Regions from separate parts of the Allobosea sp. FG18 genome, predicted to be linked through region 1. Evidence: predicted binding sites of a transcription regulator. Region 1 holds the regulator's gene; the other holds the start of a gene.
What was found. Region 1 encodes LexA, which represses DNA repair genes until DNA is damaged. Its sites were predicted from a motif close to TGTTCNNNNTGTGTTCNG; they were not measured.

Region 1 (7,684 bases):
CGTCTCGCTGGAGAACGGCAAGATCGAGAGTTTTTCGATCAGCCCGGCCGATGTCGGCCTTGAGCCCGCCAAGCCCGAAGTTCTGCGCGGCGGCACGCCGGAGGAGAATGCGGCGGCGCTCAACGCCGTGCTCGCAGGCGACAAGACCGGCTTCCGCGATATCGCCGCTTTCAATGCGGCAGCGGCGCTGCTCGTCGCCGGCAAGGCGACGGACCTGAAGGACGGCTTCGCCCAGGCGACGGCCGCGCTCGATTCCGGCAAGGCCAAGGCGACGCTCGCCGCGCTCGTCAAAGCCTCGAACGCGTGAGGCCGGCATGACCGATATCCTCGCGAAGATCGAAGCCTATAAGCGCCAGGAGATCGCGGCTGCGAAAGCCGCCGTCCCGCAGGCCGAAATCGAACGCCGGGCGCGCGCCGCCTCCAAGCCGCGCGGCTTCGCCGATGCGCTGGCAGGCAAGCTCGCACTGGGGACGCCCGCGCTGATCGCCGAAATCAAGAAGGCGAGCCCGTCCAAGGGCCTGATCCGGGCCGATTTCGACCCGCCTTCGCTCGCCCGCGCCTATGCGGCCGGCGGCGCGGCCTGCCTCTCCGTCCTGACCGACGCGCCATCCTTCCAGGGCCAGCCGGAATTCCTGACCGCGGCGCGCGAGGCCGCCGGCCTGCCGGCCTTGCGCAAGGATTTCCTCTACGAGCCCTATCAGGTCTACGAGGCCCGCGCCTGGGGCGCCGACTGCATCCTGATCATCATGGCCAGTGTCGACGACGCTACCGCGAGCGCCCTGAACGAGACCGCGCGCGAGCTCGGCATGGACGTCCTCGTCGAGGTCCATGACGATGCCGAGCTCGACCGGGCGCTCAAGCTCGAAAGCCGGATGCTCGGCATCAACAACCGCGATCTGCGCAGCTTCAATGTCGATCTCGCCGTGACCGAGCGGCTGGCGCCGCGCGTGCCGGCCGACCGTATCGTCATCAGCGAGAGCGGCATCTTCACGCATGCCGACATTGCCCGGCTCAACCGGATCGGCGTCAACAGCTTCCTCGTCGGCGAAAGCCTGATGCGACAGGCCGACGTCACCGCCGCAACGCAGGCGCTGCTGACCGGCAAGGCCGTCGCGGCGTGAGCCGGCTCAGCCATCTCGACGCGCAAGGCCAGGCGCATATGGTCGATGTCGGCGGCAAGGCCGAGACGACCCGCATGGCGATCGCCGAAGGCCAGGTCGTCATGGCGCCGGAGACGATCGCGATCGTGCGCGACGGCAACGCCAAGAAGGGCGACGTGCTCGGCACCGCACGCCTCGCCGGCATCATGGCGGCGAAGCGCACGCATGAACTGATCCCGCTCTGCCACCCGCTGCTGCTCAGCAAGATCGCCGTCGACCTCGCGATCGACGAGGCCCTGCCGGGCGTGCGCGTGCGCGCCGAGGTCAAGATGAAGGGCCAGACCGGCGTCGAGATGGAGGCGCTGACCGCCGTCTCCGTCGCCTGTCTTACCGTCTACGACATGGTCAAGGCCGTCGACCGGGCGATGCGGATCGAGAACATCCGGCTGCTGCACAAGTCTGGCGGCCAGTCGGGCGATTACGAGGCGAATGCTAGCTGATGGCGCTCACTCCGGTCCCCGTCGCGCGCAAGGCGCTGCTCGACAGCATTCCGGAGCCGACGGGAGCGGAAACCCTGCCATTGGCGCAATGCGCCTGGCGGGTGCTCGCCGGCGAGGTCAAGGCGCTCAGGACCCAGCCGCCCTTCGCCAATTCGGCCATGGACGGCTATGCCGTGCGTGGCGACGAGATGGCGGAAGGCGTCTCGCTCTCGGTGATCGGCGAATCCGCCGCCGGCCGGGCCTATGAGGGAGCGGTCGGCCCGGGACAAGCCGTGCGCATCTTCACGGGCGCGCCGATGCCTGACGGCGCCGACACGATCCTGATGCAGGAAGATGCCGATGGCGTCGACAGCCCTGTCATTCGCGTCCGCGTGCCGCCTGCCAAGGGCAAATTCCTGCGCGCGGCGGGGCTCGACTTCCACGAGGGCGACGTTTTGCTGTCGGCCGGTCGCGTGCTCGACAGTGCGGCACTCGGCCTCGCCGCCGCGATGGGGCATCCGACTTTGCCGGTCCGGCGGAAGCCGCGCGTCGCGATTCTCGCCACGGGCGACGAGTTGGTGGCGCCGGGCGAGCCGGTCGGCCGCGACCAGATCGTCGCCTCGAACTCGTTTTCGCTCGCCGCTCTCGTCGAGAAGGCCGGCGGCACCGTGCTCGACCTTGGCATCGCCCGCGACGACCATGCCGATCTCGCCGCGAAGATCGCAAGGGCGCGCGCAGCCGATGCCGATGTGCTGATCACGCTCGGCGGCGCCTCGGTCGGCGCGCACGATCTCGTGCAGGAAGCGCTGACGCGGGCCGGCATGACGCTCGGATTCTGGAAGATCGCGATGCGGCCGGGCAAGCCGATGATGACCGGGCGGCTCGGCCGGATGGTCGTGGTCGGGCTGCCGGGCAATCCGGTCTCCTCGATCGTTTGCGGCCATCTCTTCGTGCTGCCCTTGATCGAGGCGCTGCTCGGCATTGCCGATGCCGATCGCGACCGCAGCATTCCCGCCATCCTCGGCCGCGACATGCCCGGCAATGACGAGCGCGAGGACTATCTGCGCTCGGAGCTCACGCTGACGCCGGAAGGCTGGGTCGCGACGCCCTTCGACCGGCAGGATTCCTCGATGCTTGGTACGCTCGCGCGGGCGCAGGCCCTGACGATTCGGCCTGCCCATGCCGCTGCCGCGAAGAAGGGCGATTCCTGCCGTATCCTGCCGTTGCGGTAGAGCGCGCGCTCTTTATTGCCCCCGCGACGTCATTCCGGGCAAGCGAAGCGCAGACCCGGAATCCATCGTAGAACGCCGCGCTCCATGATGGATTCCGGATCGGCGCCGCTGACGCGGCTTGTCCGGAATGACGGCGCGTTTTCCATACGGCTATCTCACGCTTCCGCGAAGGCATAGCAGCTTGCGGAACACAAGCAGAACGCGTATGGTGTTCGTGCTTTGTTTCGAATCTGCGCTTTGAGGGGCTGGCGGCGACCATGCTGACACGCAAGCAACACGAACTCCTGCGCTTCATCCAGGAACGCTTGCGCGAAAGTGGCGTGCCGCCCTCCTTCGACGAAATGAAGGACGCGCTCGACCTGCGCTCGAAATCCGGCATCCATCGTCTCATCATGGCGCTGGAGGAGCGCGGCTTCATCCGCCGCCTGCCAAATCGGGCCCGCGCGCTCGAAGTCATCAAGATGCCGGACGGGTTCGGCGCCCCGCAGCCGCGACCCCGCTTCAGCCCGGCCGTCGTGCAGGGCGGTCTCGGCGCCCAGCCGAGCGTCGCCAAGCCCCGGCCAGCAGCGGTCGAGGACGACAGCCGGCATTCCATCGCCATTCCCGTCATGGGCCGCATCGCAGCGGGCACCCCGATCTCGGCGATCCAGAGCCGCAGTCACACCGTCTCGCTGCCGCCGGACATGCTCGGCTCCGGCGAGCATTACGCGCTCGAAGTGCGTGGCGACTCGATGGTGGAAGCCGGCATTCTCGACGGCGATACCGTCGTCATCCGCAAGCAGGACACCGCCAATACCGGCGATATCGTCGTCGCGCTGATCGACGACGAGGAGGCGACGCTGAAGCGCCTGCGCAAGCGTGGCTCCTCGATCGCGCTCGAAGCGGCGAATCCGGCCTATGAGACCCGCGTGCTCGGCCCCGACCGGGTCAAGATCCAGGGCCGCCTCGTCAATCTGATGCGACGCTACTGAAGGCGCTCGACATCGGCGTCGACCTCACTGTCGGAGGCTGATGCAGGCTGCACCGTTGCGGGCTGACCAACCGGCCGGGTTGCCACCTCTGCAGGGCGAGGCTCGCGCCGGCGGGTCCATGGACGGTCGGCTGCGGTCGGCTCCGAGGTTCGGCTGTTCCACCCGGTCGCCGTCCGGTAGAGCGAGGTCGCGCCGTCGCGTGATAGCGCCATCCGCTCGACCAGTCTGGCCTTGCAGGCCCCGCTCCAGGGAATGGCGGTGACGACGAGATCGGCGCGCAGGCAATCCTCGATGATCGCGAGACGCTCGCGCGTGTACGAGATCGTGCGCTTGTCGGTCGTCTGCGCGACGCAAGCCAGCCGGTCGCAGGTGACGCCGGTGCGCAATGTCGGATCATCCGGCGAGCGGCTGTCGCCATCAGCAGCGAGCCATTGCTGCAGGACGAAGCGACTGGGCTTGCCGGCGATGGCGAGGCGTCCATCGGGACCGCGCACGGCAAGCCCGGAACCGTCGCGCTCGATCAGGATCTCCGGCCGCTCCGGCTTGCCGGCAATGGCGACCCCGAGGATGAGCGGCACGGCCGCCAGCCAGCGCCAGGCCGTGGTCCAGAGCGTCAGCCAGAGTAAAGCCATCGCGAAACAGGCCAGCACGACCGGGCCGAAGGCTGCGACCGTCACGGTGGAATGGTCGATGGTCGCGACCCAGTGCGCGACCTTAAGCACGACATCGGAGGCAAGCCCCATCAAGGCCCAGGCCGGCCAGTCCAGCCCGAACGGATAGGCTAGCACGCCGAACACCGCTGCCGGCATGACGAAAAGCGAGACGAAGGGCAGCGCCATGGCGTTGCCGAGCAGCCCAAACGGGTTGAAGGTCTGGAAGTGATAGGCGCCGAAGGGGGCGGTCGCGGCGGTCGCCAGCATGGTGGTGACGAGGATGCCGAGCGCCGCCGTCCAGATTGGCCCGAGCGGCCAAGGCAATGCCGACGGCGGCTCGCTGCGATCTCTCCGCTCCCAGCGCTCGGCGAAGGCGATCAGCGCCGCGACCGCGCCGAAGGACATCTGGAAGCTCGGCCCGAGCAGCGCTTCCGGCTCGCGCAGCAGCACGATCATGGCGGCGAGCGCGAGGTTGCGCATGCTGAGCGCCGCGCGATCGACCAGGATCGCGCCGAGCATGACCAGCGTCATGATCAGCGAGCGTTCGGTCGCGACATCGCTGCCCGAGAAGATGCAATAGGCGGTCGCGCCCAGCATGGCCGCCACAGCGGCGAGTTTCTTGACCGGCCAGTGCAGCGCCACCGTCTGCGACAGGGCCAGCAGCGCGCGCACCAGCCAGAAGATCGTGCCGGCGGCGAGCACCATGTGCAGGCCGGAGATCGAGACGATGTGATAGATACCGGCGGCACGCAGGTCGTTATTGGTGGCCTCGGTGATCAGGCCGCGCTTGCCGGTGACGAGCGCGGCGGCAACCGCCCCGCCCTGCCCGCCCCCGACCTCGGCGATGCGTTTGGTCAGGGCATTGCGGGCGCGGTCGATCGTCACGTCGAGCGCGAGGCGCGCCGGCAGCGGATATGGCGGTGCTGCCAGCGCGATCTTGCCGGAGATGCTGCCGACGGCGCCGATCCCGCGAAAGAAGGCGTCGCGGCCGAAATCGTAGCCGCCGGCTCGCGCCGGTCCCGGAGGTGGCAGCAGGCGCGCGGTTGCGACGATGTGGTCCCCCGGTGCGACGGAGCCCTGCCGGATATTGACGCGGACCCGCTTCGGCCGCTGGTCCACCGGCACATTGGCGAGATCGGTCACCAGTATGACGAGCCGCGCGCCGCTGTCGCGCGCCTCGACGCTCTCGACGAAGCCGGTCAATTCGCCGATGCGCGGCCGCTCCAGCATCGGCGCCTTGATATCGTCCGTGCGCCAGACGCCGGCAACGAAGCCCAGAAAGGCCGCCGCCGCCGCGAGGCAGGTCATCGACGCGAGAGGGCGCCTCCGCAGGGCGAAGGCCGCCGCGCTGCTCAAGCCTAAGCCGAGCAGCGGCGCCCATAATGCCGGCTCACGATCGGCAGCGAAATAGAGCAGGATGCCGGCGCCCATCGCGATCGGCAGCCATAGGAAGGGCCGGCGCCTCTCGACCTCCAGCGCGAAACCCCGCGAGAGATGGAGCCAAAGCTGCCACAGCAACGGGCGAAGATTGGCCGCCAGCGGGGCCATGGCACCGAGCCGTGCCGGCAAGGCATCGGCGCGCGCGCCGCGCCGGCCCTGTGCCTGCCCCTGCCCCGGCGGTGCCGGCTGCATCGCCCGCTCTCCCCCGCCGGCGCTGCGATTTGACCGCTTAGCGTTTCCGGCAAAGCCATGTTACAGGGCGCGCGCCGGTTGTCATGTCACGATCCGGCCCCTTCCCCTGTCTTGCCCCGGACGGCCCTGGCCGCCCGGCCGGAGTTCCCTCCCATGAGCAACGCCGTCGTCACGCGCTTTGCGCCCTCGCCCACCGGATTCCTGCATATCGGCGGAGCCCGAACCGCGCTGTTCAACTGGCTCTATGCCCGCCGGCAAGGCGGCAAGATGCTGCTGCGCATCGAGGATACCGACCGGGAACGCTCGACCGATGCCGCCATCGCCGCGATTCTCGACGGGCTGGAATGGCTCGGGCTCGACTGGGACGGCCAGACCGTCTACCAGTTCCAGCGCGCCGCCCGGCATCGCGAAGTCGCCGAGCAGATGCTTGCCGCCGGCAAGGCTTATCATTGCTATGCCACCCCGGCCGAGCTCGAGGAGATGCGCGAGAAGGCGCGCGCCGAGGGCAAGCCGCTGCGCTATGACGGGCGCTGGCGCGACCGCGATCCGTCGACCGCGCCGGAAGGCGCGAAGCCCGTCATCCGCCTCAAGGCGCCGCAGACCGGCGAGACCGTGGTCAATGACGAGGTCCAGGGCCGCGTCGTCTGGCAGAACGAGAATCTCGACGACCTCGTGCTGCTGCGCTCGGACGGCACGCCGACCTATATGCTCGCCGTCGTCGTCGACGACCATGACATGGGCGTGACCCATATCATCCGCGGCGACGACCACCTGACCAATGCCGCCCGCCAGACCCAGATCTACGACGCGCTGGGCTGGGACGTGCCGAGCATGTCGCATATCCCGCTGATCCATGGCGCGGACGGCGCCAAGCTCTCGAAGCGCCACGGCGCGCTCGGCATCGATGCCTATCGCTCGATGGGCTATCTGCCGGCGGCGCTGCGCAACTATCTGGTGCGGCTGGGCTGGAGCCATGGCGATCAGGAGGTGTTCTCCACCCAGGAAATGATCGACGCCTTCAAGCTGTCCTCGATCGGCCGCTCGCCGGCGCGCTTCGACTACGCCAAGCTGGAGAACCTCAACGGCCTCTATATGCGTCAGTCGGATGATGCGGACCTGCTTGCCGCGCTCAAGGTCATCCTGCCGGAGATCGGGCCGGCGCGCGGCCTCGGCGCCACGCTCTCGCCGGAGCTGGAGGCAAAATTCCTCGCCGCCATGCCGGGCCTCAAGGAGCGCGCCAAGACGCTGATCGAACTGCTCGACAGCGCCTTCTATCTCTATGCCCAGCGCCCGCTGCAGCTCGACGACAAGGCCAAGGGCCTGCTCGACGAGGCCGCGCGCCAGCGCCTGCCGAAGATCGCGGAGAAGCTCGCCGCCGTCGACGACTGGTCGCCGGCCCCGCTGGAAGCGGCGGTTCGCGCCTATGTCGAGGAGAGCGGGCTCAAGCTCGGCCAGGCGGCACAGCCGCTGCGCGCCGCGCTGACCGGCCGGGCGATGTCGCCGGGCCTGTTCGACGTCATGGCGGTTCTGGGCCGCGAAGAGACGCTGGCCCGGCTCGCCGATCAGGCCGCGTGAAGCAGGACGAACAGGGCCACCCTGTCATTCCGGGGCTTCGCG
Region 2 (7,684 bases), on a different contig from region 1:
GCCATGTCGACGACCGGGTCTTCCCAGATCTGCGGATAGACCAGCCCCGAGAAGGCGCGGGCAAACAGCCATTCCAGCATGCCGGCCTTGGAGAGCGTCTTGCTGCGCCGGACGGCCTGTCCCAAGCCCGAACTCGTCATGCGGCGGGCCGCGCGTGCCGTTTGCGTCGCCTGTTCCGTCACCGGTTTTCCTCCCTTTGCGGGTGGCCGGGCTGCTAGAGGAGTCGCGTGACGGTCCGGTGACGATGCTGCCGCGATTGCCACGGCATCGTGAAACGACCGGAGATCAGCAGGGCTGAAATCTTGGGCGCGAAGCCCCATATTGGCGGCTCGAAAGCCGATGAGGCGCTCCCGCCAGGAAGGAGATCGTAATGGATCTGATGAGCATGTTCGGAGCCGAGAAGAAGCAGGAGGAGAACTTCCCCTTCCAGCTCACCGACGCCGAGTGGCGCGCGCGTCTGACGCCCGAGCAGTACCGCATCCTGCGCGGCCACGGCACCGAGCGGGCGGGCTCCTGCGCGCTGAATTACGAGAAGCGCGCCGGCACCTTCTCCTGCGCCGGCTGCGACCAGAAGCTGTTCAGATCAGGCAAGAAATTCGAGAGCGGCACCGGCTGGCCGAGCTTCGACCAGCCGCTTGAGGGCGCTGTCGGCACCACCGAGGACCGCAGCTTCGGCATGCACCGCGTCGAGGTCCATTGCGCCAATTGCGGCGGCCATCTCGGCCATGTCTTCCCGGACGGCCCGCCGCCCACCGGCCTGCGCTACTGCATCAACGGCGAGGCGATGACGTTCGAGCCGGAAGCCTAGCAGACCTGCCTTTTCGTCATGGTCGGGCTTGTCCCGACCATCCACGTCTTCCCCCGTCGAAGGCCGTGTTCAAGACATGGATGCTCGCCACAAGGGCGAGCATGACGAAAGCGCCCTACGAGACAGCGGGCACCGCCCGCCGCGCCAATGCCGCCGCATCGACGCTTAGCGGCAGATCGCCGAACTGACCTGACCAGCCATCGCCAAGCCGCGTGGCGATAAAGGCATCCGCCACAAAAGCCGGCGCGAACCGCAACAGCAGCGAGCCCTGCAACATCAGCGCCAGCCGCTCCGTCAACCGCCGCGCCTGCCCCTCGTTGCGCATCAGTTCCGGCAACTCCGCCTCCAGCCGCTTCAGCGCCGCATCGTAACGCCTGTCCGCGCCCGCAGCCGCCATCAGTTCGCCCCGCAGCACATCGACCGCCCCCTCCTCTCGCGCCAGCGATCGCAGCACGTCCAGGCAGATGACGTTGCCCGAGCCTTCCCAGATCGCGTTGAGCGGCGCCTCCCTGTAGAGCCGCGCCATCGGATTCTCTTCGATGAAGCCGTTGCCGCCATGGCATTCCAGCGCCTCGGTGACGACGGCCGGCGCGCGCCGCGTGATCCAGTATTTCGCGATCGGCGCCCCGACCCGCGCCAGCAGCCGCTCGCTTTCGGACGCCTCCTGCCGGTCGAGCGCCGCGAACAGCCGAAAGGCGAGCCAGACGGCCGCTTCCGCCTCGATGGCTAGGTCCGCCAGCACGTTCTGCATGATCGGCTGGTCGATCAGCGCCTTCTGGAAGGCGCGGCGATGCTGCGCATGATGCGCCGCGAGCGACACCGCCATCCGCATCAACCCGGAGGATGCCGCCGCGATGTCGAGCCGCGAGTTGTGGTTCATCGATAGGCCTGTGCGGATGCCCCTGCCCGGCTCGCCGACCAGATGGCCGATGGCGCCCCTGAATTCGACCTCGGAAGAGGCATTCGAACGATTTCCGACCTTGTCCTTGAGCCGCTGGATCGCGACGCCGTTGCGCGATCCGTCCGGCAGCCAGCCCGGCACGGCGAAGCAGGAGATGCCCTCGGCCGTCCGCGCCAGCGTCAGGAACAGGTCGGAATGCGGCACCGAGAAGAACCACTTTTGCCCGTTCAGCGACCAAGTGCCGTCGCGGTTGTCCTCGGCATAGGTCTGGGTCTGGCGCAAATCCGAGCCGCCCTGCGTCTCGGTCATCGCCGTGCCGACGGTCGCGCCGGTCTTGAGATGCGCCGGCCCCTGCCGCGGATCGTAGCGGTTCGAAGTGACGAGCGAGCCCCACTGCCTCCACAGCGCCGTGTCCTGCTTCAGCACCGGCACGGCGGCATAGGTCATGCTGATCGGGCAGCAGATGCCGCTCTCCGCGCCGTACCAGAGATACTGCAAGGCGGCCCGCGCGACCTGCGCGCCGGGTTCCGGCCGGTTCCAGGCCAGCGCATGCGTCTCCTGACCGATGGCGAGCCCCATCAATTCGTGCCAGGCGGGATGGAAGGCGATCTCGTCGATGCGGTTGCCGAAGCGGTCGAAGGCCTTCAGCTCGGGCGTGTAGCGGTTGGCGAGATAAGCCAGCTCCTGCACCCGCGCCGAGCCGACCGTCCGCCCGGCCTCATGCAAGCGCTCGCGCGCCCAATCGGCACCGAACGCCGCGGCGATGCCGGGCAGTACCGGATCGGCAGCGAAGGCATCGTAATCCGCCAGCACCGGCACCTGATTGGCGACTTCCCAGTCGGGCCGGGTTGCATGATCCGCCATTGCCAATCCTCCGATCCTTCTCCGCCGTCATCCCGGACAAGCCGCGAAGCGGCGCCGATCCGGTATCCATTCCGGAACCCAACCGGAAAGGCTCAGGCATGGATCCCGGGTCTACGCTTCGCTACGCCCGGGATGACACCATCAAGCTTTCCGAGAAGGGGGCGCAATTCGGCTCCTGTCACCCTATATTGCCACCAGAACGAATCACGCACGAGCAGCGCACACCCTTGTCCGACGCAGACCCCTTTTCCGCTCCTTCGCCCCGCCCCGGCGGCCTCGCCGCGCGCGCTGCCGCGCAGCCGGCGGCCGGCTATCTCGCAGGGCTGAACCCGGAGCAGCGCCAGGCGGTCGAGGCGACGGACGGCCCGGTTCTGGTGCTCGCCGGCGCCGGCACCGGCAAGACCCGCGTGCTGACCACCCGCATCGGCCACCTGATCTCAACCAGCCGCGCCTATCCCTCGCAGATTCTCGCCGTGACCTTCACCAACAAGGCGGCGCGCGAGATGAAGGAGCGCGTCGCCCACCTCGTCGGCCCGGTCGCCGAGGGCATGCCCTGGCTCGGCACCTTCCACTCGATCTCGGCCAAGCTCCTGCGCCGCCATGCCGAACTGCTCGACCTGCGCAGCGACTTCACCATCCTCGACACCGACGACCAGATCCGCCTGATGAAGCAGGTGATCCAGGCCGAGAACATCGACGAGAAGCGCTGGCCCGGCCGGATGCTGGCGGGGTTCATCGATAGCTGGAAGAACCGCGGCCTTAGCCCCAAGGACGTGCCCGCGGGCGAGGCTGCCGTCTTCGCCCATGGCAAGGGCGGCAAGCTCTATGCCGCCTACCAGGAGCGCTTGAAGGCGCTGAACGCCGTCGATTTCGGCGATCTGCTGCTGCACTGCCTGACGCTGTTCCGCGACTATCCGGACGTGCTCCAGACCTATCACGACCGCTTCCGCTACATCCTCGTCGACGAGTACCAGGATACCAACACGGCGCAGTATCTCTGGCTGCGCCTTCTGGCTCAGGGCCGCCGCAACATCTGCTGCGTCGGCGACGACGACCAGTCGATCTATGGCTGGCGTGGCGCCGAGGTCGACAACATCCTGCGCTTCGAGCACGATTTTCCCGGCGCGACCGTGATCCGGCTGGAGCGCAACTACCGCTCGACCGGCCATATCCTCGCCACGGCCTCCAAGCTGATCGCCCGTAACGAAGGCCGCCTCGGCAAGACGCTGCGCACCGAGGATGCGCTCGGCGAGAAGGTTACTATCACCGGCGCCTGGGACAGCCAGGAGGAAGCCCGCCTGATCTCCGACGAGATCGAGGCGATGCAGGCCAAGAAATATAATCTCGCCGAGGTCGCGGTGCTCGTGCGCATCTCTGCCCAGATGCGCGAGATCGAAGAGCGCTTCGTCCAGGCCGGCGTGCCCTATCGCGTCATCGGCGGCCCGCGCTTCTACGAGCGTGCCGAAATCCGCGACGCGCTCGCCTATCTGCGCTGCGTGGTGTCGCCGACCGACGATCTCGCCTTCGAGCGCATCGTCAACGTGCCCAAGCGTGGGCTGGGCGACGCGACGGTCCAGCTCCTGCATAACCACGCCCGCGCCACCGGCTTCTCGCTGATGCAGTCGGCCCGCGCCGCGGTCGAGAGCGACGAGTTGAAGCCCAAGGCCCGCACGGCCTTGCGCGAGCTGGTCGACGCCTTCGGCCGCTGGTCGAAGCGCGCCGAGCACATGCCGCAGGGCGAGCTCGCCGAGCTGGTACTGGAAGAGTCCGGGTACACCGAGATGTGGAAGAAGGACCGTTCGGCCGACGCCGCCGGGCGCCTCGAAAATCTCAAGGAACTCGTCCGCTCGCTCGACGAATTCCCGGACCTGCCGGCCTTCCTCGAACACGTCTCGCTGGTCATGGATGTCGGGGACGGCGAGGCCGAGGCGCGCGTCTCGATCATGACGCTGCACGCCGCCAAGGGGCTGGAATTCGACACGGTCTTCCTGCCCGGCTGGGAGGAAGGCCTGTTCCCCAACCAGCGCGCGCTCGACGAGAGCGGCCGCGCCGGGCTGGAGGAGGAGCGCCGCCTCGCCCATGTCGGCCTGACCCGCGCCCGCAAGAAGCTGAAGCTCTATTTCGCCTCGAACCGCCGCATCCACGGCCTCTGGCAGACCAGCCTGCCCTCCCGCTTCATCGACGAATTGCCGGAGGAGCATGTCGAGGTCGAGCAGGCCCCGACCAGCTATTCGCAGGGCGGCTATGGCGCCTCGCGTTTCGACCGGATGGAGAGCTTCGGCTCGAGCTACAACACGCCGGGCTGGCAGCGTGCGCAGGAGAACCGGGCGAAGAACAGCGGCGGTGGCAGCGGCTTCTCCGAGAGCGGCCGCGGCTTCGGCCAGGGCAATTTCGGCGGCTCGTCGCGCCAGCGCGGTCCGCTCCTGATCGAGGGCGAGCTGACGGCGAAATCATCGGGCGAATCCGCCTATGGCGAAGGCGCACGCGTCTTCCACGTCAAGTTCGGCCCGGGATCGGTCGCCAGCGTCGACGGCAACAAGCTGACCGTCGACTTCGACAAGGCCGGCCGGAAGATGGTGCTGGATAGTTTCGTGCAGAAGGCTGGTTAAGGACGCTGGCGCACCGTTATCCAGCTCGCTAGTTTTCCGCCATGCACCACAAGCGCAAACGGCCGAAAACTGCGCGTGCTGGCTGCCTTCTGTGTAAGCCGCACAAGGCGAATGGCTGTTGCGTTCGCCACAAGGACATGCGGCACGGAAACCGCAGACGCTATGAAGCTGGGAGAGCGGAACTGCGTTGCGAAGGGCTCGGAGCGCGTTGACCGCACTTCGCGAACCAACGAAGGAAGCAAGCTCAGCTTGCCGGATATCCCAATGCCTCCCGAAATCACCCTCACCGACGCCGAAGACGACGCCTTTCGCAAGCTGCTCGGCGAAGGTCTGAAAGGCTACAACGACGAGGCGATCGGCCTGCACGATCGCCAGGAACTGCAGATCCGCATCACCGATCCCGAGACGGGCAAGCCGATCGGCGGGCTTGTCGGCCGCACTTCGCTCGGTCTGCTCTTCATCGACACCGTCTACCTGCCGAAGAGCCTGCGCGGCACCGGCATCGGCAGCCACATCCTTGCCATGGCCGAGGAGGAAGGCCGCCGGCGCGGCTGCAGCAAGGCCGTGCTCTTCACCATCAGCTTCCAGGCGCCCGAGTTCTACAAGAAGCTCGGCTGGCAGGTTTTCGGCGAGATCGCTCCAAAGCCGCCGGGCGCGACCCGGATCTACCTGACCAAGGACCTCTGAGCGCTCAGGCGCCGTCCAACCGGCAGTCGGCTCGAAAAGGTGACATGACGATGCAGGCAAAGGGTCTTGCAGGTCGGCGGGCCGTGATCACCGGCGCCGGGCGCGGGCTGGGCGCGGCACTTGCCATTGCGCTGGCCGAGGCCGGAAGCAGCGTCGTGCTCTGCGGCCGCAATCCGGCCGGGTTGTCGGATACCGCAGCGATCATTCGCGAACGAACGAGTAGCGAGCCACACCGCGTCGCGCTCGATCTCGCCGATGCCGCCAACGTCGAAGCTGCCGGCCGAAAGCTTGCCGACAGCGAGGGCAGCCGCGGCAGCAATCGCGATGTCGTCGAAGCCGTCATCTTCGCCTTGACGCGGCCGCGCCACCTGACCTTGGCGATCACGCTCGATGCTGATGACGGCGGGCAGTTCCCGAAAATGCCTTGTGGCTGAGCGCAGCCGTCGAGGTCATCGTCGAGCGCTGCAAGCCGCCGCGCTTCGCCGAGGCGACCGGAACCTTCGGCCAGATCTTAGCGGCGCCGAACGCGCAGCACACCTGACGCGCGTGTCTCAGGCCACCGCAGCAATGTTCAGCGAGCAGACAACCCGGTTCCGGCCCTGCATCTTCGCGCGGTAGAGCTGTGCGTCGGCCTCGGCGATCAATCGCTCGATCGTGGTGCCGCCGGTCCAGCCGGCGGCGCCGATGCTCACCGTCAGGTTGACCGGCTCGCCACCGGGAGCCTCGATCCGGAGACGCCGAACCGCATCGAGAACCTGCTTCGCAACGGCCTGCGCCTCCGTCAGGGCGGTTCGCGGGAGATAGACCGCAAACTCCTCGCCGCCGAGCCGGCCGGACAAGCCGCCCTCGCCCACTGCGCCCGTGATCGCTTGCGCCAGCCTCCGCAGGGCATCGTCGCCGACAGGATGGCCGAAGCGATCGTTGACCTGCTTGAAATGATCGGCGTCGATGAAAAGCAGCGTTCCCTTGCCACCCGGCGCCATCGCCTGCTCCAGATCGGCGAGAAAGCTTTCGCGGTTCAAAAGCCCGGTCAGGCCGTCGCGGCGGGCCCTTTCCAGCAAAGCCTCATGCGCCGCCGACAGTTCGCCGTGCAGCCGCTCGATCTCGCCATGGGCGTCCTTCAGGCGCTGCGCCTGCCGGAATTGCCAGGCGCTCGCCGGCCAGGCGATCAGCAACGGACAGAGAATGCACATCAGCCAGGCCGTGCCGTCCACGACCCCACCGAGCATCGGCACGACGGTCAGCGCCAGACCGAGCGAAGCCGCGATCGACAGCAAAGTCGCGAGGCTTGCCTTCAGGATGATCGCGCGCGTCGAGGCCGTCATGGCCTGCGGGTAGCAGGGAATGCTGAACGCAGGGTTTAGCAGCGCCGGCTCCGGCCATTTCCGATGACAGCGGCGGGTGCGCCTGCTAAGGCCACCGCATGCGCGAAGGCCTCCTGCCAGCGACGGTCGCGACCGTCCTCGAACTCTCCACCTCGGGCGAACAGGCCCGGGCCCTCACCGAATTGCTCGGCGAGATCTTCGACCCGACCGAGACGGCGATCTCCGCCTTCGAGGTCGCGGACGGGATCACCACGCTCTCGATGAACATCCCGTGGAAGGTCGAGATCTATTTCGCCAACCCGCCCGACGAGGACGCGGTGCGCGACCTGCTGCGCCCGATCGTCGGCGAGCTCGTCGACAACACGCCCTTCACCACCGTCAACACCAAGGACTGGGTCGCCAACAGTCTCGACGGGCTGAAGCCCGTCCGCGCCGGCCGCGTCCTCGTCCATGGCGCGCATGACCGGCACGTCGTCCGCACCAACGATGT

Region 2: the regulator LexA is predicted to act here: its motif matches at 2,769-2,786, upstream of ACODTJ_RS05360 (ATP-dependent helicase).

What each region holds. Positions count from the first base shown of each region.
Region 1 covers NZ_JBMDKB010000004.1:49,352-57,035, forward strand. Annotated here, with positions in the region: gene trpD (anthranilate phosphoribosyltransferase) at 1-307, shown strand, start outside; gene trpC (indole-3-glycerol phosphate synthase TrpC) at 315-1,121, shown strand; gene moaC (cyclic pyranopterin monophosphate synthase MoaC) at 1,118-1,600, shown strand; gene ACODTJ_RS06080 (molybdopterin molybdotransferase MoeA) at 1,600-2,811, shown strand; gene lexA (transcriptional repressor LexA) at 3,069-3,782, shown strand; gene ACODTJ_RS06090 (ComEC/Rec2 family competence protein) at 3,776-6,067, opposite strand; gene gltX (glutamate--tRNA ligase) at 6,221-7,642, shown strand.
Region 2 covers NZ_JBMDKB010000003.1:263,370-271,053, reverse strand. Annotated here, with positions in the region: gene ACODTJ_RS05375 (BtaA family protein) at 1-140, opposite strand, end outside; gene msrB (peptide-methionine (R)-S-oxide reductase MsrB) at 380-808, shown strand; gene ACODTJ_RS05365 (acyl-CoA dehydrogenase family protein) at 924-2,573, opposite strand; gene ACODTJ_RS05360 (ATP-dependent helicase) at 2,801-5,182, shown strand; gene ACODTJ_RS05355 (GNAT family N-acetyltransferase) at 5,447-5,869, shown strand; gene ACODTJ_RS05350 (SDR family NAD(P)-dependent oxidoreductase) at 5,914-6,303, shown strand; gene ACODTJ_RS05345 (GGDEF domain-containing protein) at 6,421-7,194, opposite strand; gene ACODTJ_RS05340 (50S ribosomal protein L11 methyltransferase) at 7,293-7,684, shown strand, end outside.